2 regions of the Kitasatospora sp. NPDC087314 genome follow, and region 1 is predicted to be linked to the other one. Evidence: predicted binding sites of a transcription regulator. Region 1 holds the regulator's gene; the other holds the start of a gene.
The links. The regulator HrcA, encoded in region 1, represses chaperone genes, less so after heat shock. The targets are predictions, from matches to a motif close to TTNGCACTCNGNNNNNCNGAGTGCNAA.
Positions count from the first base shown of each region.

Region 1 (9,509 bases):
GACGGCGGCCCGGGTCAAGGCGGTGGCCGCCGGCCTGATGGCGCTCGGCATCCAGCCGGAGGACCGGGTCGCGCTGGCCTCCTCCACCCGCGTCGAATGGATCATCGCCGACCTCGGGAACATGTGCGCGGGCGCCGCCACCACGACCGTCTACCCGAGCACCAACGCCGACGAGACCGCCTTCATCCTCTCCAACTCCGGCTCCAGGGCGCTGTTCGCGGAGAACGCCGCCCAGCTCGCCAAGGCCGTCGACCAGATCGAGCAGCTGCCCGAACTGCGGACCGTCATCCTCTTCGACGCCCCCGAGAGCGCGGCCCCCGAGACCGCGGGCCTCGCCCTGCTCACCCTCGCCGAACTGGAACAGCGCGGCGCCGAGTACCTGGAGCAGCACCCGGACGCGGTCGAGAAGGCGGTCGCCGCGCTCGACAAGGAGCAGCTGGCCACCCTCATCTACACCTCCGGCACCACCGGCCGCCCCAAGGGCGTGCGCCTGGTGCACGACTGCTGGGCGTACGAGGGCCGGGCCCAGGAGGCCAGCGGGCTGCTGCGCTCCGACGACGTCCAGTTCATGTGGCTGCCGCTGTCGCACGTGTTCGGCAAGACGCTGATCTCCGGCCAGATCGCCACCGGCCACGTGATGGCCGTGGACGGCCGGGTCGACCGGATCATCCACAACCTGCCGGCCATCCGGCCGACCGTCATGGCCTCGGCGCCGCGCATCTTCGAGAAGGTCTACAACGGCATCGCCGGCCGGGCCCGGGCCGAGGGCGGCGCCAAGTACAAGATCTTCCGCTGGGCCGCCAAGGTCGCCCGCGAGCACGCCCGGGCCGTCCAGGAGAGCCGGATCGCCACCGGCACCGGAACCGCCCCGCTGGGCCTGCGGCTCCAGCACACCGTGGCCGACAGGCTGGTCTACGCCAAGATCCGCGCGGCCTTCGGCGGTCGGCTGCGCGGCGCCGTCTCCGGCAGCGCCGCGCTCGCCCCCGAGATCGGCTTCTTCTTCCTCGGCGCCGGCGTGCCGATCCTGGAGGGCTACGGCCTCAGCGAGACCAGCGCCGGCTCCTGCGTCAACCGCGAGGAGGACGTCCGGATCGGCACGGTGGGCCGCGCGCTGCCCGGCACCGAGGTCCGGATCGCCGAGGACGGCGAGATCCTGCTGCGCGGCCCCGGCGTCATGCGCGGCTACCACGACCTGCCGGAGAAGACCGCCGAGGTGCTGGAGGCCGACGGCTGGTTCCACACCGAGGACATCGGCGAGCTCAGCCCCGACGGCTTCCTGCGGATCACCGACCGCAAGAAGGACCTGTTCAAGACCTCCGGCGGCAAGTACGTCGCGCCCAGCGAGGTCGAGGGCAAGTTCAAGGCGGCCTGCCCGTTCGTCAGCAACATCCTGGTGATCGGCAACGGCCGCAACTTCTGCACCGCGCTGATCGGCCTGGACGAGGCGGTCATCATGCCGTGGGCCGCCGAGCACGGCCTGGCCGGCAAGTCCTACGCCGAGGTGGTCGCCGACCCGCAGGTGCACCAGCTGATCGACGGCTTCGTCCGGCGGCTCAACGCCGACCTGCAGCGCTGGCAGACGATCAAGAAGTTCCACCTGCTGCCGCGCGATCTCGACATCGAGCACGGCGAGCTCACCCCGAGCCTGAAGATCAAGCGCCCGGTCGTCGAGCGGACCTACGCGGACGCCGTCACCGCGATGTACGCGGGCGCCAACGAGGCCTGAGCCGCCCCGCCCCCGTACGGCTCACCGGTTCGGGTGAGCCGTACGGGACAATGGGGTCATGCCCTCCGCACTCCCCGACGGCGAACCGGTGCCGTCCGACGGTTCCCTGCCCGCGCACGCCCGCACCGGTCTCGGGCAGCGGCCGTTCGGCTTCTACCTGCACGTGCCGTACTGCGCCAGCCGCTGCGGCTACTGCGACTTCAACACCTACACCGCCACCGAGCTGCGCTCCTCCGGGGCCGTCGCCTCCCAGGAGACCTACGCGGACAACGTGGTCGCCGAGATCCGGCTGGCCCGCAGGATCCTCGGCCCCGTGGACCTCCCGGTGCAGACCGTCTTCCTCGGCGGCGGCACCCCCACCCTGCTGCCCGCCCGCGACCTGGTGAAGATGCTCGCCGCACTGCGCGAGGAGTTCGGGCTCGCCGACGGCGCCGAGGTCACCACCGAGGCCAACCCGGAGTCCGTCGACCCGGCCTACCTGGCCGAACTGCGCGAGGGCGGTTACAACCGGGTCTCCTTCGGCATGCAGAGCGCCCGCCCGCACGTCCTGCAGCTGCTCGATCGCCACCACACCCCGGGCCGCCCCGAGGCCTGCGTCGCCGAGGCCCGCGCCGCCGGCTTCGACCACGTCAACCTGGACCTCATCTACGGCACCCCCGGCGAGTCCGACGACGACTGGCGGGCCTCCCTGGACGCCGCCATCGGCGCCGGGCCCGACCACGTCTCCGCCTACTCCCTGATCGTCGAGGACGGCACCAAGCTCGCCGCCCGGGTCAAGCGCGGCGAACTGCCGATGATCGACGACGACGTGCACGCCGACCGCTACCTCATCGCCGAACAGGCCCTCAGCGCCGCCGGCTACTCCTGGTACGAGGTCTCCAACTGGGCCACCACCCCCGAGGGCCGCTGCCGCCACAACGAGCTCTACTGGACCGGCGCCGACTGGTGGGGCGCCGGCCCCGGCGCGCACAGCCACGTCGGCGGCGTCCGCTGGTGGAACGCCAAGCACCCCGCCGCCTACGCCCAGGCCCTCGCCGAAGGCCGCACCCCGGCCCTGGGCCGTGAGGTCCTCGCCGAGGAGGACCGCCGGGTCGAGCGCATCCTGCTCGAACTGCGCCTCGCCGAGGGCATCCCGCTCACCCTCCTCACCGACACCGGCCTGGAGGCCGCCGCCCGCCACCTCGCCGACGGCCTCCTCGACCCCGACACCCACGCCGCCGGCCGCGCCACCCTCACCCTCCAGGGCAGGCTGCTGGCCGACGCGGTCGTACGTGACCTGGTGGACTGAGATTCGTTAGCGTGGATGTCAGCCGTCGGAGGGAGCGTGCGATGACCGCCATCGATGATCGGATGACCGGGATCTTCGAGAACCTGGAGGTGCCGGAAGGCGTCAAGGCCGAGCTCATCAGGGGGGAAATCGTGATGATGGCCGGGCCGGACCTGGTCCACAACCTCATCATCGAGTGCATCGTGGATCAGGTCCCGCGGGCTCGCTGGCATCGATTGCAGACCCAGGACCTGGCCTTCGCTCACGAGGCCAGCGAGCCGCAGCCCGATCTGGTGGTGATCGAGCGGGGCGTGGTGGAAGCCCCCGGACGGTTGGTTCCGGCGCCGGCGGTGACCATGGTCGTGGAGGTGGTGTCGAAGACCAGCGCCTACCGCGACTACCACGTCAAGCGGGAGATGTACGCGGGCGGGACGATCAACACCTATCTGATCGTCGACCCGTTCAAGGGCGAGTGTCTGCTGCTCACCGAACCCGACACCGCTACCGCTTCGGGCGTCCCGGACTACGAGGTCGGGCAGCCCTTTAAGTTCGGTGACCCCATCCGGGTCGACGTCCTGGGCGTGACGCTCGACACGGGTGAGTTCGGAACGCTCTGACGGTCACTCCGGGAGCGTCACGAAGTCGATCAACTCCTCGACACGGCCCAGGAGTTCCGGCTCCAGGTCCTTGTAGGTGTCAACCTTGGAGAGGATCCGCTTCCAGGCGGCGGGGGTGTTCACCGGCCAGCCGAGGCGGCGGCAGACGCCCTCCTTCCACTCCTCGCCGCGGGGGACGGCGGGCCAGGCGGGGATGCCGACGGAGGAGGGCTTCACGGCCTGCCAGATGTCGATGTAGGGGTGGCCGACGACCAGGACGGCGTCGCCGGTGACCTGGGCGGCGATGCGGTGCTCCTTGGTGCCGGGGAGCAGGTGGTCGACCAGGACGCCGAGGCGGCGGCCCGGGCCGGGGGCGAAGTCGGCGACGATCGCGGGCAGGTCGTCCACGCCCTCCAGGTACTCGACGACCACGCCCTCGATCCGCAGGTCGTCGCCCCAGACCCGTTCGACCAGCTCGGCGTCGTGCCGGCCCTCGACGTAGATCCGCGACTCGCGGGCGACCCGGGCCCGGGCGCCGGGGACGGCGATCGAGCCGGAGGCGGTGCGGCCGGGCGCCCGCGAGGGGGCCGGGCCGGTCGGGCGCACCAGGGTGACCACCCGGCCCTCCAGCAGGAAGCCGCGCGGCACCAGCGGGAACACCCGGTGCTTGCCGAAACGGTCCTCCAGGGTGACGGTGAACCCCTCGGCGGTCCGCTCGCACCGCACCACCGCGCCGCAGAAGCCGGTTGCCGCCTCCTCCACCACCAGGTCCCGCTCGGCGGGCACCTCCGGGGCGGGCTGCTGCCGCTTCCACGGCGGGGTCAGGTCGGGTCCGTACTGGCGGCTGTGCATGCAGGTGACTATAGGCAGCGCCAGCGCCCGAGGATCGGACGGCCCGTCACAGGCCCGGCGCGCCCCAGACCGGGAACCAGCGGCTGAGGTCCCTCTCCAGCCGCAGGTCGTTCCCCAGCAGCGCGTTGACCTGCAACTCCAGCGGGCTGTTGCGCCGCTCCCCGCCGCCGGGCATCGGGGCGAAGGGGTAGAAGGTGCCGCGCTTGTAGAGGTAGACCAGCGCCAGCGACTGTCCCTGCCCGTTGCGGAAGGCGACCAGCGAGCAGAGCAGCTGGGGCCCGAAGCCGTTCGCCTCCAGCTCGCTGTTGACCGCGTGCAGGTCGTTCACCAGCTCCGGCAGCTCCTCGGGGGTGTGCCGGGCGAGCAGCCAGGAGTAGCCGTAGCCGTCCTTGGAGGCCTCCACCGGGACGCCGCCGCGCTCGGTGTCGGCGTCCAGCAGCGCCCGCACCTGCTGCTCGACCTGTCCGAAGGCCGCGCCCTCGACGGCGGCGAAGCAGACCGAGCCGAGGCCGGTGGGGGTGAACCCGGCCCCGGCCTCCAGGGTGAGGGCGGCGGACGGTACGCCGAACAGCTGGTCGAGGTCGGGCTTGACGGGCTTGGTGCGCCCGAACAGGGCGTCCAGGATTCCCACGGCGGTCCTTTCGGGAGGGTGCGGGCGGAGTCGGGCGGAGCCGGGTGGAGGGGGGCGTCAGCGGCCGAGCTGCTCGGAGATCTTCGCCAGCTGCTCCAGACGCTTCTCCAGCGTCGGGTGGGTGGAGAACAGCTGGGCGGCGGTCTCCCGGGCGCTCAGCGCGGGGGCGAAGTAGAAGGCGTTGTAGGGCTGCGCCTGGCGCAGGTCCTTGCTGGGGATGGCGGCGATCTGCCCGGTGACCTTGGTGAGCGCGGAGGCGAGGGCGCTGGGCCGGCCGGTGAGCTGGGCGGCGGAGCGGTCGGCGGCGAGTTCCCGGTAGCGGGAGAGCAGCCGGGTGAGCAGGAAGCTGATGGCGTAGACGACCATCGACACCAGCGGGATGACCAGGGCGGCGATCGCCGCGTTCTGGTCGTTGTTGTTGCGGCCGCCGCCCATGAACCCGCCGTACATGGCGATCCGGGTCATGGCCCCGGCGAGGACACCGAGGAAGCCGGCGATGGTCATCACCGCGACGTCCCGGTGGGCGACGTGGGACAGTTCGTGGGCGAGGACGCCCTCCAGCTCCTCGGGTTCCAGCCGGCGCAGCAGGCCGGTGGTGACGCACACCACGGCGTTCTGCGGGTTGCGGCCGGTGGCGAAGGCGTTCGGCATGTCGTTGTCGGCGACCGCCACCCGGGGCTTGGGCATGTCCGCCAGCGCGCAGAGCCGGTCGACGGTGCCGTGCAGTTGCGGGTACTGCTCAGGGGTCACCTGGTGGGCGCCCATCGCCCGTTCGGTGATCTTGTCGCTGAACCAGAACTGGGCCACGAACAGCCCGCCGGAGATCAGGACGATCAGTGGCCAGGCGCCGCGCAGCAGCACGATCAGCAGGCCGGTGAAGCCGACGTACAGCAGCCCGATCACGAACATCGTCACGACCATGCGGCCGGTCAGGCCGCGGTCGGGCGCGAAACGGGTGTGCTGGCCCGAGCTCGACATTGCTTGCTCCTCCATTCGCCGTCGCTTCCGATGCTGCCACCCGGACGGCCCCGCGGCACCACCCCCGCGCCGGGAACTGCGGGCAGGATCACTCCGGCCGGGCCGTTCCTGCCGTTGGGCCCGGGCCTTACACTGGCAGGTACGGTTTTGGCACTCGGGTATGACGAGTGCCAAGGCGGGTCCCGGAACCGGGGTGTCCCGGAACGGGCAGCAGCATGTGCGACACAAACGGACAACGCGCGAAGACGGAGGTGTGTGCCCCATGGCCGGTGAGGTTCGCCAGCTCGACGACCGCAAGCTGGCCGTGCTCCGCGCGATCGTCCAGGACTACGTGGGGACCGAGGAGCCGGTCGGCTCCAAGGCCCTGGTGGAGCGGCACAACCTCGGGGTCTCCCCGGCCACCGTCCGCAACGACATGGCGGCGCTGGAGGAGGAGGGCTACATCCACCAGCCGCACACCAGCGCCGGGCGCATCCCCACCGACAAGGGGTACCGCCTGTTCGTCGACAAGCTCGCCGAGGTCAAGCCGATGAGCGCCCCCGAGCGCCGGGCGATCCGGCACTTCCTGGACGGCGCCGTCGACCTGGACGACGTGGTCGCCCGGACGGTGCGGCTGCTCGCCCAGCTCACCCGGCAGGTCGCGGTGGTGCAGTACCCCTCGCTGTCGCGCTCCACCGTCCGGCACATCGAGCTGGTCGCGCTGGCCCCGACCAAGGTGATGCTGGTCCTGATCACCAACACCGGCCGGGTCGAGCAGCGGATGGTGGACTGCCCGGGCCCGGTCGGCGAGACGGTCCTGGCGGACCTGCGGGCCCGGATCAACGCGCGGGCCGTCGGCCAGCGGCTGCCGGACGTGCCGGGCTTCCTGGAGGAGCTCCCGGCGGGTTTCGAGCAGCCGGACCGGCCGACCGTCAGCACCGTCCTGGCGACGCTGTTCGAGGCGCTCGCCGAACAGAACGAGGAGCGGATCATGCTGGCCGGCACGGCCAACCTGACCCGCTTCGGGCACGACTTCCCGCTCACCATCCAGCCGGTGCTGGAGGCACTGGAGGAGCAGGTCGTCCTGCTCCGCCTCCTGGGTGAGACCGCGGACGCCGCGATGACGGTCCGGATCGGGCGGGAGATCGCCTACGAGGGGCTGAATTCCACCTCGGTGGTCTCGGTCGGTTACGGTTCGGGCGACGAGAGCGTGGCCAAACTGGGTGTGATCGGTCCGACCCGGATGGACTATCCGGGCACAATGGGGGCGGTGCGAGCGGTGGCGCGGTACGTGGGTCAGATCCTGGCCGAGTCGTAGCAAACGGTCGCCGTTGGTCATCTGACGGCGACATCCCAGTCGCAGCACTACTACAGGCGGAACAAGCGGAGCATTTGGTGGCCACGGACTACTACGCGGTACTCGGCGTCCGACGGGATGCGGGGCAGGACGAGATCAAGAAGGCGTTCCGGCGCCTGGCACGCGAACTGCACCCGGACGTCAACCCGGACCCGAAGACGCAGGAGCGGTTCAAGGAGATCAACGCCGCCTACGAGGTGCTCTCCGATCCGCAGAAGCGCCAGGTCTACGACCTCGGCGGTGACCCGCTCTCGCCGGGCGGCGGGGGCGCGGGCGGCTTCGGCGCGGGCGCGGCGGGCTTCGGGTTCTCCGACATCATGGACGCCTTCTTCGGCGCCGCGGCCGGCCAGCGCGGCCCGCGCTCGCGCACCCGCCGCGGCCAGGACGCCATGATCCGGCTGGAGATCACCCTGGAGGAGGCCGCCTTCGGCACCACCAAGGAACTCCAGGTCGACACGGCCGTCACCTGCACCACCTGCAGCGGCGAGGGCGCGGCCCCCGGCACCTCCGCGCAGACCTGTGACATGTGCCGCGGCAAGGGCGAGGTCTCCCAGGTCACCCGGTCCTTCCTGGGCCAGGTCATGACCTCCCGCCCCTGCCCGCAGTGCCAGGGCTTCGGCACCGTCGTGCCGACCCCGTGCCCGGAGTGCGCCGGCGACGGCCGGGTCCGGGCCCGCCGCACCCTGACCGTCAAGATCCCGGCCGGTGTCGACAACGGCACCCGGATCCAGCTGGCCGGCGAGGGCGAGGTCGGCCCCGGCGGCGGCCCGGCCGGCGACCTGTACGTCGAGATCGCCGAGACCACCCACACCGTCTTCCAGCGGCGCGGGGACGACCTGCACTGCACCGTCACCATCCCGATGACGGCCGCGGCCCTCGGCACCCAGGTGCCGCTGCAGACCCTGGACGGGCTGGAGGAGGTCGACATCCGGCCCGGCACCCAGTCCGGCCAGTCGATCCCGCTGCACGGCCGGGGCATCACCCACCTGCGCGGGGGCGGCCGGGGCGACCTGATAGTGCATGTCGAGGTGCAGACGCCCGGCAAGCTCGACGCCGAGCAGGAGGAGCTGCTGCGCCGGCTCGCGGTGCTGCGCGGCGAGGAGCGGCCGTCCGGCCAGTTCGCGCCGGGCCAACAGGGCCTGTTCTCGCGCCTGAAGGACGCGTTCAACGGCCGGTAGCCGTCCGCGTGGGGGTGCCGGGGTTCTGCCCGGCACCCCTTTCGCGTTCCCGATCCGCCCCCACCACCGGAGGTTCCCCGCATGACCGCCCCCGTCTTCGTCGTCGAGACCGAGCGGATCGCCGCCGCCGCACCCGGCGCCGTGGTGCGCCTCGACGGGCCGGAGGGGCGGCACGCGGCCGCGGTGAAGCGGCTGACCGCGGGCGAGGCGGTGACCCTGGCCGACGGGCTGGGCCTCGGGGTGGACGGGACGGTCGCCGAGGTGCTCGGCAAGGACGCGGTCGACGTCACGGTGGCGGCCGTGCGCCGGGAGCCCGAGCCGGCGCCGCGGATCGTCGTCGTCCAGGCGCTGCCCAAGGGAGACCGCGGCGAGCTCGCGGTGGAGACCATGACCGAGGTCGGCGTGGACGTGGTGATCCCGTGGGCCGCCTCGCGCTGCATCACGCAGTGGAAGGGCGACCGGGGGGCCAAGGCGCTCGCCAAGTGGCGGGCCACCGCCCGGGAGGCCGGCAAGCAGTCCCGCCGGCTGCGCTTCCCCGAGGTGCGCGAGCCGGCGACCACCCGGCAGCTGGCGCCGGTCCTGGCGGGGGCGGCGTTCGCCGCCGTGCTGCACGAGGAGGGCGCCGAGCCGCTGGCGCGGGCCGCGCTGCCCGAGGCCGGGGACGTGGTGCTGGTGGTCGGCCCGGAGGGCGGTGTCTCCCCGGAGGAGCTGGCCGCCTTCGCCGAGGCGGGCGCGAAGCCGTACCGGCTGGGCCCGTCGGTGCTGCGCACCTCCACCGCCGGGGTGGCCGCCGGCGCGCTGCTGCTGGGCCGTACCGGCCGCTGGTCGTAGCGGGCTCCGCCCGGGGGCGGGAGTCCGCGAAAATCGGCCCGCGCGGTGCGCGTGGGTGCCTACGCTGACCGCGTGACGGAACCCCTGAGCACCTCCGCGGGCGCCTATCTGCGC
Region 1 covers NZ_JBIUYE010000001.1:120,090-129,598, forward strand. Annotated here, with positions in the region: gene ACIO5E_RS00530 (AMP-dependent synthetase/ligase) at 1-1,726, shown strand, start outside; gene hemW (radical SAM family heme chaperone HemW) at 1,785-3,014, shown strand; gene ACIO5E_RS00540 (Uma2 family endonuclease) at 3,056-3,610, shown strand; gene ACIO5E_RS00545 (DUF3097 domain-containing protein) at 3,614-4,441, opposite strand; gene ACIO5E_RS00550 (hypothetical protein) at 4,488-5,072, opposite strand; gene htpX (zinc metalloprotease HtpX) at 5,130-6,050, opposite strand; gene hrcA (heat-inducible transcriptional repressor HrcA) at 6,313-7,347, shown strand; gene dnaJ (molecular chaperone DnaJ) at 7,425-8,564, shown strand; gene ACIO5E_RS00570 (16S rRNA (uracil(1498)-N(3))-methyltransferase) at 8,646-9,395, shown strand; gene ACIO5E_RS00575 (PDZ domain-containing protein) at 9,468-9,509, shown strand, end outside.

Region 2 (9,509 bases), on a different contig from region 1:
TTCGAGCCCTTCTGGTTTGTTGCTCATGCCCGCCGGGTCACCCCGGCCGCCCCCAGTATCCCGCACCCTGGAACTCGCGCGCTCGCCTCCGGGGCGTCCTGCCCAGGCGCCTCCGGCACCCCCGCCCCCGGACGCACCGGAGGGGCCCGTCGCCACGAGTGCGGCGACGGGCCCCTCGGTGGTTCGGACGACTCAGCGGTTGGAGTAGTTCGGCGCCTCGACGGTCATCTGGATGTCGTGCGGGTGGCTCTCCTTGAGGCCCGCCGAGGTGATCCGGACGAAGCGGCCCTTGCTCTCCATCTCGGCGATGGTGGCGGCGCCGACGTAGCCCATGGTCTGGCGCAGGCCGCCGACCAGCTGGTGCAGCACGGCCGACAGCGGGCCGCGGTAGGGCACCTGGCCCTCGATGCCCTCGGGGACGAGCTTGTCGTCCGAGGCCACCTCGGCCTGGAAGTAGCGGTCCTTGGAGTACGAGCGGCCCTGGCCGCGGGACTGCATGGCGCCCAGCGAGCCCATGCCGCGGTAGGACTTGAACTGCTTGCCGTTGATGAACATCAGCTCGCCCGGGGACTCCTCGCAGCCGGCCAGCAGCGAGCCCAGCATCACGGTGTCGGCGCCGGCGGCCAGCGCCTTGCCGATGTCGCCGGAGTACTGCAGGCCGCCGTCGCCGATGACCGGCACGCCGGCCGCCTGGCAGGCCTGGGCGGCCTCGTAGATGGCGGTGATCTGCGGGACGCCGATGCCGGCGACCACGCGGGTGGTGCAGATGGAGCCGGGGCCGACACCGACCTTGACGCCGTCCACGCCGGCGTCGATCAGCGCCTGGGCGCCGTCCCGGGTGGCCACGTTGCCGCCGACCACGTCGATCCCGACGGCCGACTTGATCTTCTCGATCCAGGCCAGCGCGTTGTGGCTGTGGCCGTGCGAGGTGTCCACCACCAGGAAGTCCGCGCCGGCCTCGACCAGGGCCTGGGCCCGGTCGAACGCCTCGGCGCTGGCGCCGACGGCGGCGCCGACCAGCAGCCGGCCCTCGGCGTCCTTGGCGGCGTTCGGGTACTGCTCGGCCTTGACGAAGTCCTTGACGGTGATCAGGCCCTTGATCCGGCCCTCGTCGTCGACCAGCGGGAGCTTCTCGATCTTGTGGCGGCGCAGCAGCGCCATCGCGTCCTCGCCGGAGATGCCGACCTTGCCGGTGATCAGCGGCATCGGGGTCATGATCTCGCGGACCTGGCGGCTGCGGTCCGACTCGAAGGCCATGTCGCGGTTGGTGACGATGCCGAGCAGCTTGCCGGCCTCGTCGGCGATCGGCACTCCGGAGATGCGGAACTTGGCGCACAGCGCGTCGGCCTCGGCCAGCGTGGTGTCCGGGCCGACCGTGATCGGGTCGGTGACCATGCCGGACTCGGAGCGCTTCACCAGGTCGACCTGGTTGGCCTGGTCCTCGACCGACAGGTTGCGGTGCAGCACGCCCACGCCGCCCTGGCGGGCCATCGAGATCGCCATCCGCGCCTCGGTGACCTTGTCCATCGCCGCGGAGAGCAGCGGGATGTTGACGCGCACGTTCCGGGAGACCCGCGAGGAGGTGTCGACCTGGTTCGGCAGCACCGCGGAGGCCCCGGGCAGCAGCAGGACGTCATCGAACGTGAGCCCGAGCATCGCGAACTTCTCGGGTACGCCTGCGGCGTTGTAAGACATTTGGGGGTACCTTCCGTGGCCGGCCTAATCCGCTCACGCCCTGAGGGTGGGGGCGCGTAAATCGCTCACTCGCGCAGACCGCCGAAGCCGGATGGTTTTGGAGGAACCTCCAAGGGAACCCCACGCGCACCCGCGAAACTTTGGCAACCCGCCCAGGCGCCGATACCCCATCGTACTGGCACCGCGAATGTGTCCTCGTGTGCCCTTGACAACACCGGTCACCCGTGGCTCATTCCGGCCGGTCAGGGCTTCAGGAGGACTCCTCGGCGAGCGCCCGCAGCCGGCTGAGCGCCCGGTGCTGCGCCACCCGGACGGCGCCCGGCGACATCCCCAGCACCTCACCGGTCTCCTCCGCCGAGAGCCCGGCGGCGACCCGCAACAGCACCAGCTCGCGCTGACGGGCCGGCAGGTTGGAGAGCAGTTCCTTGGCCCAGGCCGCGTCGCTGCTCAGCAGCGCCTGCTCCTCCGGGCCGAGCGCCTCGTCCGGCACCTCCGGCAGGTCGTCCTGCGGGACGACCGTCGAACCGGGCCCGCGCATCGCGGCCCGCTGCAGATCGGCGATCTTGTGCGCGGCGATGCCGTAGACGAAGGCCTCGAACGGCCGCCCCTGGTCCTTGTACCGGGGCAACGCGCACAGCACCGCGACGCAGACCTCCTGCGCGACGTCGTCCACGTGGTGCCGGGCGCCGCCGGGCAGCCGGACCAGCCGGCCGCGGCAGTAGCGCAGCGCCAGCGGGTGGACGTAGGCGAGCAGGGCGTCGATGGCCGGGCCCTCCCCGCGGACGGCGGCCGCGACCAGCTCGCCCACCAGCGGCGAGCCGCCGACGCCGAGCACCGGCGGGCGACCGGGGCCGGACTCCGCGCCGGGGCCACCGGGGTCGGCGTACGACGGATCGCCACCGGGGCCGGAGGGCTCGGCCTCCACCGGGTCCGCCTGGCCGTCCGCACCGGCGACGTCGTCACGCATCGGTCCATGGTGCCTGGTCGAGCGGGAAAACGCGGCACCGCGTCCGGAGTTGTGCACCGGAACGTTATGCGGTGCGGCACTGTACGGCGTGCCGCCGCGCACCACCGGCCCCTCCTGCACCGTGCCGCCTCCCGCCCCGCCGCCGTCGGTGGTCCTGCCTGTCGCGCCGTCCGCCGAGTGTCCTGCGACCGTGTGGTTCGCCGCAGTGCCTGTCCGCTGGTCCCCGAGGTGCTCCACTCCTCCATGGTGCAACCTCGGGGCCGTAACGTCACACGCCCGTACGGCGTCCGTCCCGGGAACCGCCGGCGGTGCGCCGCAGTCGGCGGCACCACCGGCGGTCAGCGGACCAGGCCCCAGCGGAAACCCAGCGCCACCGCGTGGGCGCGGTCGGAGGCCCCGAGCTTCTTGAACAGCCGTCGGGCGTGGGTCTTGACGGTGTCCTCGGACAGGAACAGCTCGCGGCCGATCTCGGCGTTGCTGCGCCCGTGGCTCATGCCCTCCAGCACCTGGATCTCACGCGCCGTCAACGTGGGCGCCGCGCCCATGTCGGGGCTGCGCAGGCGGCGCGGGGCGAGCCGCCAGGTCGGGTCGGCGAGGGCCTGGGTGACGGTGGCCCGCAGCTCGGCGCGCGAGGCGTCCTTGTGCAGGTACCCGCGGGCGCCCGCGGCCACCGCGAGCGCGACCCCGTCGAGGTCCTCGGCGACGGTGAGCATGATGATCCGCGCGCCCGGATCGGCGGACAGCAGCCGCCGGACCGTCTCGACCCCGCCGAGGCCGGGCATGCGGACGTCCATCAGAACGAGATCGGAGCGGTCGGCCACCCAGCGGCGGAGGACCTCCTCCCCGTTCGTCGCGGTGGTGACCCGGTCCACACCGGGTACGGTCGCGACCGCGCGGCGAAGCGCCTCGCGGGCGAGCGGGGAATCGTCGCAAACGAGAACGGAAGTCATGACCGTCGTCCTCCGCAGCTGATCCGCGTCACGTTGAGCCTCCTGGCTGGTACGAACCTCTCCGACACGGCCGATCGGCGACAGACTCCGTGCTGATCGCCTCAACTTCCCCGCGATCGTTCCCGACGTCCGGCGCCCGCTAACCGCCTCCACACTTCCAACGACCGTCACTCGAATGAGTTACGGCCTTCAGGGCCATCTCCACCACTGTACGTGGCCGACCCGTTACCGATCAGCCGCATCGCGGTGCACACGCCGCACTTTTGCCCAGCTCGCGCGCGGTCGGCGTACGACCCGCACACCGGTACGGAGTGTCGTGCGCCCCCCGGCCACCCGATTGCCACGCCCGCACCCGGCGAACTCCTTGCCCACTTTGCCCGTTTTTATAGCTTTCGTATGGTCATTGACTGTTGTGCCACTCTGTGGGTGACTTGTCCATGGAGTTGCCGTAAGTCATATTTCCAGGTGTCCACACCAGTGCATCGACGCCCCGCCGCGCCGCCCAGCACCAGCCCGCTGAGCGCCGGCCCACGGCCGACGAGCCTCTGAAGGGAATGAGCCATGGCAGATTTCTCCCGCCTCCCCGGCCCCAACGCGGACCTCTGGGACTGGCAGCTCTCCGCAGCCTGCCGTGGCGTGGACAGCTCGCTCTTCTTCCACCCCGAAGGCGAGCGGGGGGCCGCGCGCAGTTCGCGTGAGGCCAGCGCCAAGGAGGTCTGCATGCGCTGTCCGGTGATCACCGAGTGCGCGGCGCACGCGCTGGCGGTCCGCGAGCCGTACGGCGTCTGGGGTGGGATGACCGAGGACGAGCGCGAGGAGATGCTGGGGCGCTCGCGGCACCGGCTGGTGGAGGTCCCGCTGACCCCGCCGGCGGTCGCGCAGCACTAGCTCCGCCTCCGTGGCGCGCCGTGAAGAAACGTTTCTTCGCGGCGCCTCAGGCTGTCCAGCCCGGTTCGGGACCCAGGGCCACCCGAAGGCCCCTCCCGACCTCCGGAGCCCGCCCGGCCTCCGGGCCCGCCCGACCGCCGGACGTCAGCGTCCGGCCGCCCCCGCCAGCCGCTCCAGCATCAGCGCCACGGCCGGCACCTCGGCCAGATCCGGCAGGGTCAGCGCGACCACCTGCCGCACCGCCGGCGCCCCCGAGGCGGTCCGCACCGGCACCGTCGACACCCCGTCGGGGCGCACCGACTCCAGCGCCAGCCGGGGCAGCACCGCCACCCCCAGCCCGGCCGCCACCAGGCCGACCACCGCCGGGTAGTCGTCGGTCGCGAAGTCGATCCGGGGCTCAAAACCCGCCGCCGCGCACAGCTCCACCAGGTGCCCCCGGCACTGCGGGCAGCCCGCGATCCACTGCTCCCCCGCCAGCTCCGCCAGCTCCACCGGCCTGCCGCGCCCCGCCAGCCGGTGCGTGGCGGGCAGCAGGCCCACCAGCGGGTCGTCCAGCAGCGGGGTGACCACCAGATCGGACCAGTCGGAGCCGGCGCTCAGCTGCTGCGCCTCCAGGTTGGCCTCGGCCCGGGCCTCGCGCGGCGTCCCGTGCGCGGGCGCCGGCAGCGCGGCGGCACCGTCGGACTGCGGGTAGCGGAAGGCCAGCGCGATCTCGCACTCGCCGCCGCGCAGCATCGCCAGCGACTCCGGCGGCTCCGCCTCGACCAGCGACACGCACACCCCCGGATGGCTGTCCCGCAGGCGGGCGACCGCGGGCGGCACCAGGGTGGAGCTCGCGGTCGGGAAGGAGACCAGTCGCACCCGTCCGGCCCGCAGCCCGGCGATCGCGGCGATCTCCTCCTCGGCGGCGGAGAGCCCGGCCAGGATCCCGGTGGCATGCTTGAGCAGGACCCGCCCCGCCTCACTGAGCTGCATGCCCCGGCCGGATCGGACCACCAACGGGGTGTCCACCGACTTCTCCAGGGCCTTCATCTGCTGACTGATGGCGGGCTGCGTACAGCCCAACTCGCGAGCGGCGGCGGAGAAGGAGCCGGTGCGGGCGACGGCACGCAGAACGCGCAGGTGGCGGGCCTCGATCATGCCTCAGTTATAAGGCAATCTTTGCGAATGGCAAAATTCTACTGATAGTTGAAGGGTTAAACGCCTGGCACGCCGGAGGCCCGGCCACACCCCGAGGGGCGCGGACCGGGCCTCCGGTCACCGTCAGGCGTCAGTGCGAGTGGCCGTGACCGTGGGAGTGGCCGTGACCGTTGTCGGCCTCCTCCTCCTTCTTCTCCACCACGAGGGTCTCGGTGGTGAGCAGCAGGGAGGCGATCGAGGCCGCGTTCTCCAGGGCGGAACGGGTGACCTTGACCGGGTCGATGACGCCGGCCTTCACCAGGTCGCCGTACTCGCCGGTGGCGGCGTTGTAGCCCTGGCCGGCCTCCAGCTCGGAAACCTTGGAGGTGATGACGTAGCCCTCCAGGCCGGCGTTCTGGGCGATCCAGCGCAGCGGCTCGTGCAGCGCCTTGCGGACCACCGCGACACCGGTCGCCTCGTCGCCCGACAGGCCCAGGCCGTTGTCCAGCACCTTGGCGGCGTGCACCAGGGAGGCGCCACCACCGGCGACGATGCCCTCCTCGACCGCGGCACGGGTCGCCGAGATGGCGTCCTCCAGGCGGTGCTTGCGCTCCTTCAGCTCCACCTCGGTGGCGGCGCCGACCTTGATGACGCAGACGCCGCCGGCCAGCTTGGCCAGGCGCTCCTGCAGCTTCTCGCGGTCCCAGTCGGAGTCGGTGGCGGCGATCTCGCCCTTGATCTGGGCGACGCGGCCGGCCACGGCCTCGGTGTCACCGGCACCGTCGACGACGGTCGTCTCGTCCTTGGTGATGGTCACGCGGCGGGCGGTGCCCAGCACGTCCAGGCCGACCTGGTCGAGCTTGAGGCCGACCTCCTCGGAGATGACCGTGCCGCCGGTCAGGGTGGCCAGGTCGCCGAGGATCGCCTTGCGGCGGTCGCCGAAGCCCGGGGCCTTGACGGCGACCGCGTTGAAGGTGCCGCGGATCTTGTTCACCACGAGGGTGGACAGCGCCTCGCCGTCGACGTCCTCGGCGATGATCAGCAGCGGCTTGGAGGCACCGCCCTGCAGGATCTTCTCCAGCAGCGGCAGCAGCTCCTGGATGGAGGAGATCTTGCCCTGGTTGATCAGGATGTACGGGTCCTCCAGGACCGCCTCCTGCCGCTCCGCGTCGGTGACGAAGTACGGCGACAGGTAGCCCTTGTCGAACTGCATGCCCTCGGTGAAGTCCAGCTCCACGCCGAAGGTGTTCGACTCCTCGACGGTGATGACACCGTCCTTGCCGACCTTGTCGATCGCCTCGGCGATCAGCTCGCCGACCTGGGTGTCCTGCGCGGAGAGGGACGCGACGGCGGCGACGTCGTCCTTGCCCTCGATCTCGCGGGCGATGGACAGCAGGTGCTCGGAGACGGCGGCGACGGCCTTGTCGATGCCCTTCTTCAGAGCGGCCGGGCCGGCGCCGGCGGCGACGTTGCGCAGACCCTCGTTGACCAGGGCCTGGGCCAGCACGGTGGCGGTGGTGGTGCCGTCACCCGCGACGTCGTTGGTCTTGGTGGCGACCTCCTTGACGAGCTGCGCGCCAAGGTTCTCGTACGGGTCGTCCAGCTCGACCTCACGGGCGATGGTGACACCGTCGTTGGTGATGGTCGGGGCGCCGAACTTCTTGTCGATGACGACGTTGCGGCCCTTGGGGCCGATGGTCACCTTGACGGTGTCGGCCAGCTTGTTGACACCGCGCTCCAGCGAGCGGCGGGCGTCCTCGTCGAACTGCAGGATCTTCGCCATGTTCCCTATTCCCTCGGGGCTACGACCGGCCCACCGGCCGCCGAACTACGTGAACCAACAACCACGCCCCGGGCCCCTGTCACTTGGGACACGGATCCGGGGCGGGTCGGAACGACTTACTTCTCGATGATCGCGAGAACGTCGCGGGCCGAGAGGACGAGGTACTCCTCGCCCTGGTACTTCACCTCGGTGCCGCCGTACTTCGAGTACAGGACGATGTCACCGACGGCGACGTCGAGCGGCAGACGCTGGCCATCCTCGAAGCGGCCCGGGCCGACAGCCAGGACGACGCCCTCCTGGGGCTTCTCCTTGGCGGTGTCCGGGATAACCAGGCCGGAGGCCGTGGTGGTCTCGGCGTCGAGCGGCTGGACCACGATGCGGTCCTCAAGCGGCTTGATGGCAACCTTGCTGCTGGTGGTCACGTCCGAGCTCCCCTTCGGAGATTACGGGGTTTCTAACGGGTAGGAGCGAATCTGCGAGCCTGCCGTCGCGGGGGTCAGGCACGCGTCTTCGCGTTAGCACTCCCCCACTGGGGAGTGCCAAGGACGACCATAGGCCGGTGTTAGCACTCAGTCAACCAGAGTGCCAACGGCGCGCCCGAGAACCCACGCCACGGACGGCTGGCCGTACGCGTGTACGGTCGGCCCGCCCGCCGGGACGTCCACGGCCCACCGCCGCTGACCGGTCAGAATGGCCCCGTGGACACCGAGAACCTCCAGCCGCTGCTGACCCCCGAGGGCCAGGCCCTGCTCGCCGAGCTGCGCGAGTTCACGCCCGAGGAGGAGCTGGCACTGGCCACCCGGCTGCGGCGGGAGCACCCGGCCGAGCTGGTGTCGGCGGCGTTCGGGCAGGCCCGGCTGCGGCAGCGGGCCCGGGCGAAGTTCGGGGCGGACGCCGACCTGATGTACTTCACGCCCAACGGCGTCGAGCAGTCCACCCGGCGCAGCGTGGCCGAGTGGCGGGCGCGGCGGTTCGCCGAGCTGGGCGTCCGGCGGCTGGCCGACCTGTGCTGCGGCATCGGCGGGGACGTGCTGGCGCTGGCCCGGGCCGGGATCGAGGTGCTGGCCGTCGACCGGGACCCGGCGGCCTGCGCGGCCACCGCCGCCAACGCGGCCGCCCTGGGCCTGGCCGACCTGGTCCGGGTGCGCTGCGCGGACGTCGCCGAGGTGGACGTCACCGGCTACGACGCGGTGTTCACCGACCCCGCCCGGCGGACCTCGCGCGGCCGGGTGTTCGACCCGGAGGCGTACGCCCCGCCGCTCTCCTGGGCGATCGAGGCCGGCCGCCGGACCCCGATCGGCGCGCTGAAGGTGGCGCCGGGCATCCCGCACGAGGCCGTCCCGGCGGACGCCGAGGCGGAGTGGGTCTCCGACCACGGGGACGTCAAGGAGGCGGTGCTCTGGTTCGGCACCGAGGCCGCCCGCCCGCACCGCGCCACCCTGCTGCCGCAGGCCGCCAGCCTCACCGGCGGCGACCTGCCCGACCCGCCGGCCGGCCCGGTCGGACGCTACCTGTACGAGCCGGACGGCGCGGTGATCCGGGCCCACCTGGTGGCCGAGGTGGCCGAGCAGGTGGGCGGCCGGCTGATCGACCCGAAGATCGCCTACCTGACCTCGGACGAGCTGGTCGCCACCCCGTACGCGCACGCCTTCGAGCTCACCGACGTGCTGCCGTTCCACATCAAGCGGCTGAAGGCGCTGCTGCGCGAGCGCGGGGTCGGCACGGTGGTGATCAAGAAGCGCGGGATGGCGATCACCCCGGAGGAGCTGCGCCGCCAGCTCAAGCCCTCCGGGCCGAACTCCGTCACGGTGATCCTCAGCCGCACCGACCACGGGCCCCTGATGATGCTGGGGCAGCCGGTCTGACGGCCCTACGGGCCGGGAGGGCTACGAGGCGGGCGCCTGGATGTAGTCCTCCAGCCGGGCCACCGAGAAGCCCTGCTCCTGGATCCGGGCCAGCAGGTCGCCGAACATCTGGGTCATCGTGGCGCCCTTGAGCTCCTTCGGGCCGCGGAAGTGCGCCAGGATGATGTCCCCGGACTTCAGCTTCTTGTCCGCCGCCTGGTACTGCATGTCGTGGATCTGCATCGACTCGCGCCAGAGCACGA
Region 2 covers NZ_JBIUYE010000012.1:141,929-151,437, forward strand. Annotated here, with positions in the region: gene guaB (IMP dehydrogenase) at 193-1,695, opposite strand; gene ACIO5E_RS25785 (sigma-70 family RNA polymerase sigma factor) at 1,946-2,662, opposite strand; gene ACIO5E_RS25790 (response regulator transcription factor) at 3,001-3,612, opposite strand; gene ACIO5E_RS25795 (WhiB family transcriptional regulator) at 4,174-4,500, shown strand; gene ACIO5E_RS25800 (LysR family transcriptional regulator) at 4,645-5,640, opposite strand; gene groL (chaperonin GroEL) at 5,771-7,402, opposite strand; gene groES (co-chaperone GroES) at 7,519-7,824, opposite strand; gene ACIO5E_RS25815 (SAM-dependent methyltransferase) at 8,080-9,267, shown strand; gene ACIO5E_RS25820 (polysaccharide deacetylase family protein) at 9,289-9,509, opposite strand, start outside.
Region 2: groES (co-chaperone GroES) is a predicted target of HrcA. The motif match lies at 7,965-7,991, and genes of this name have one in related genera.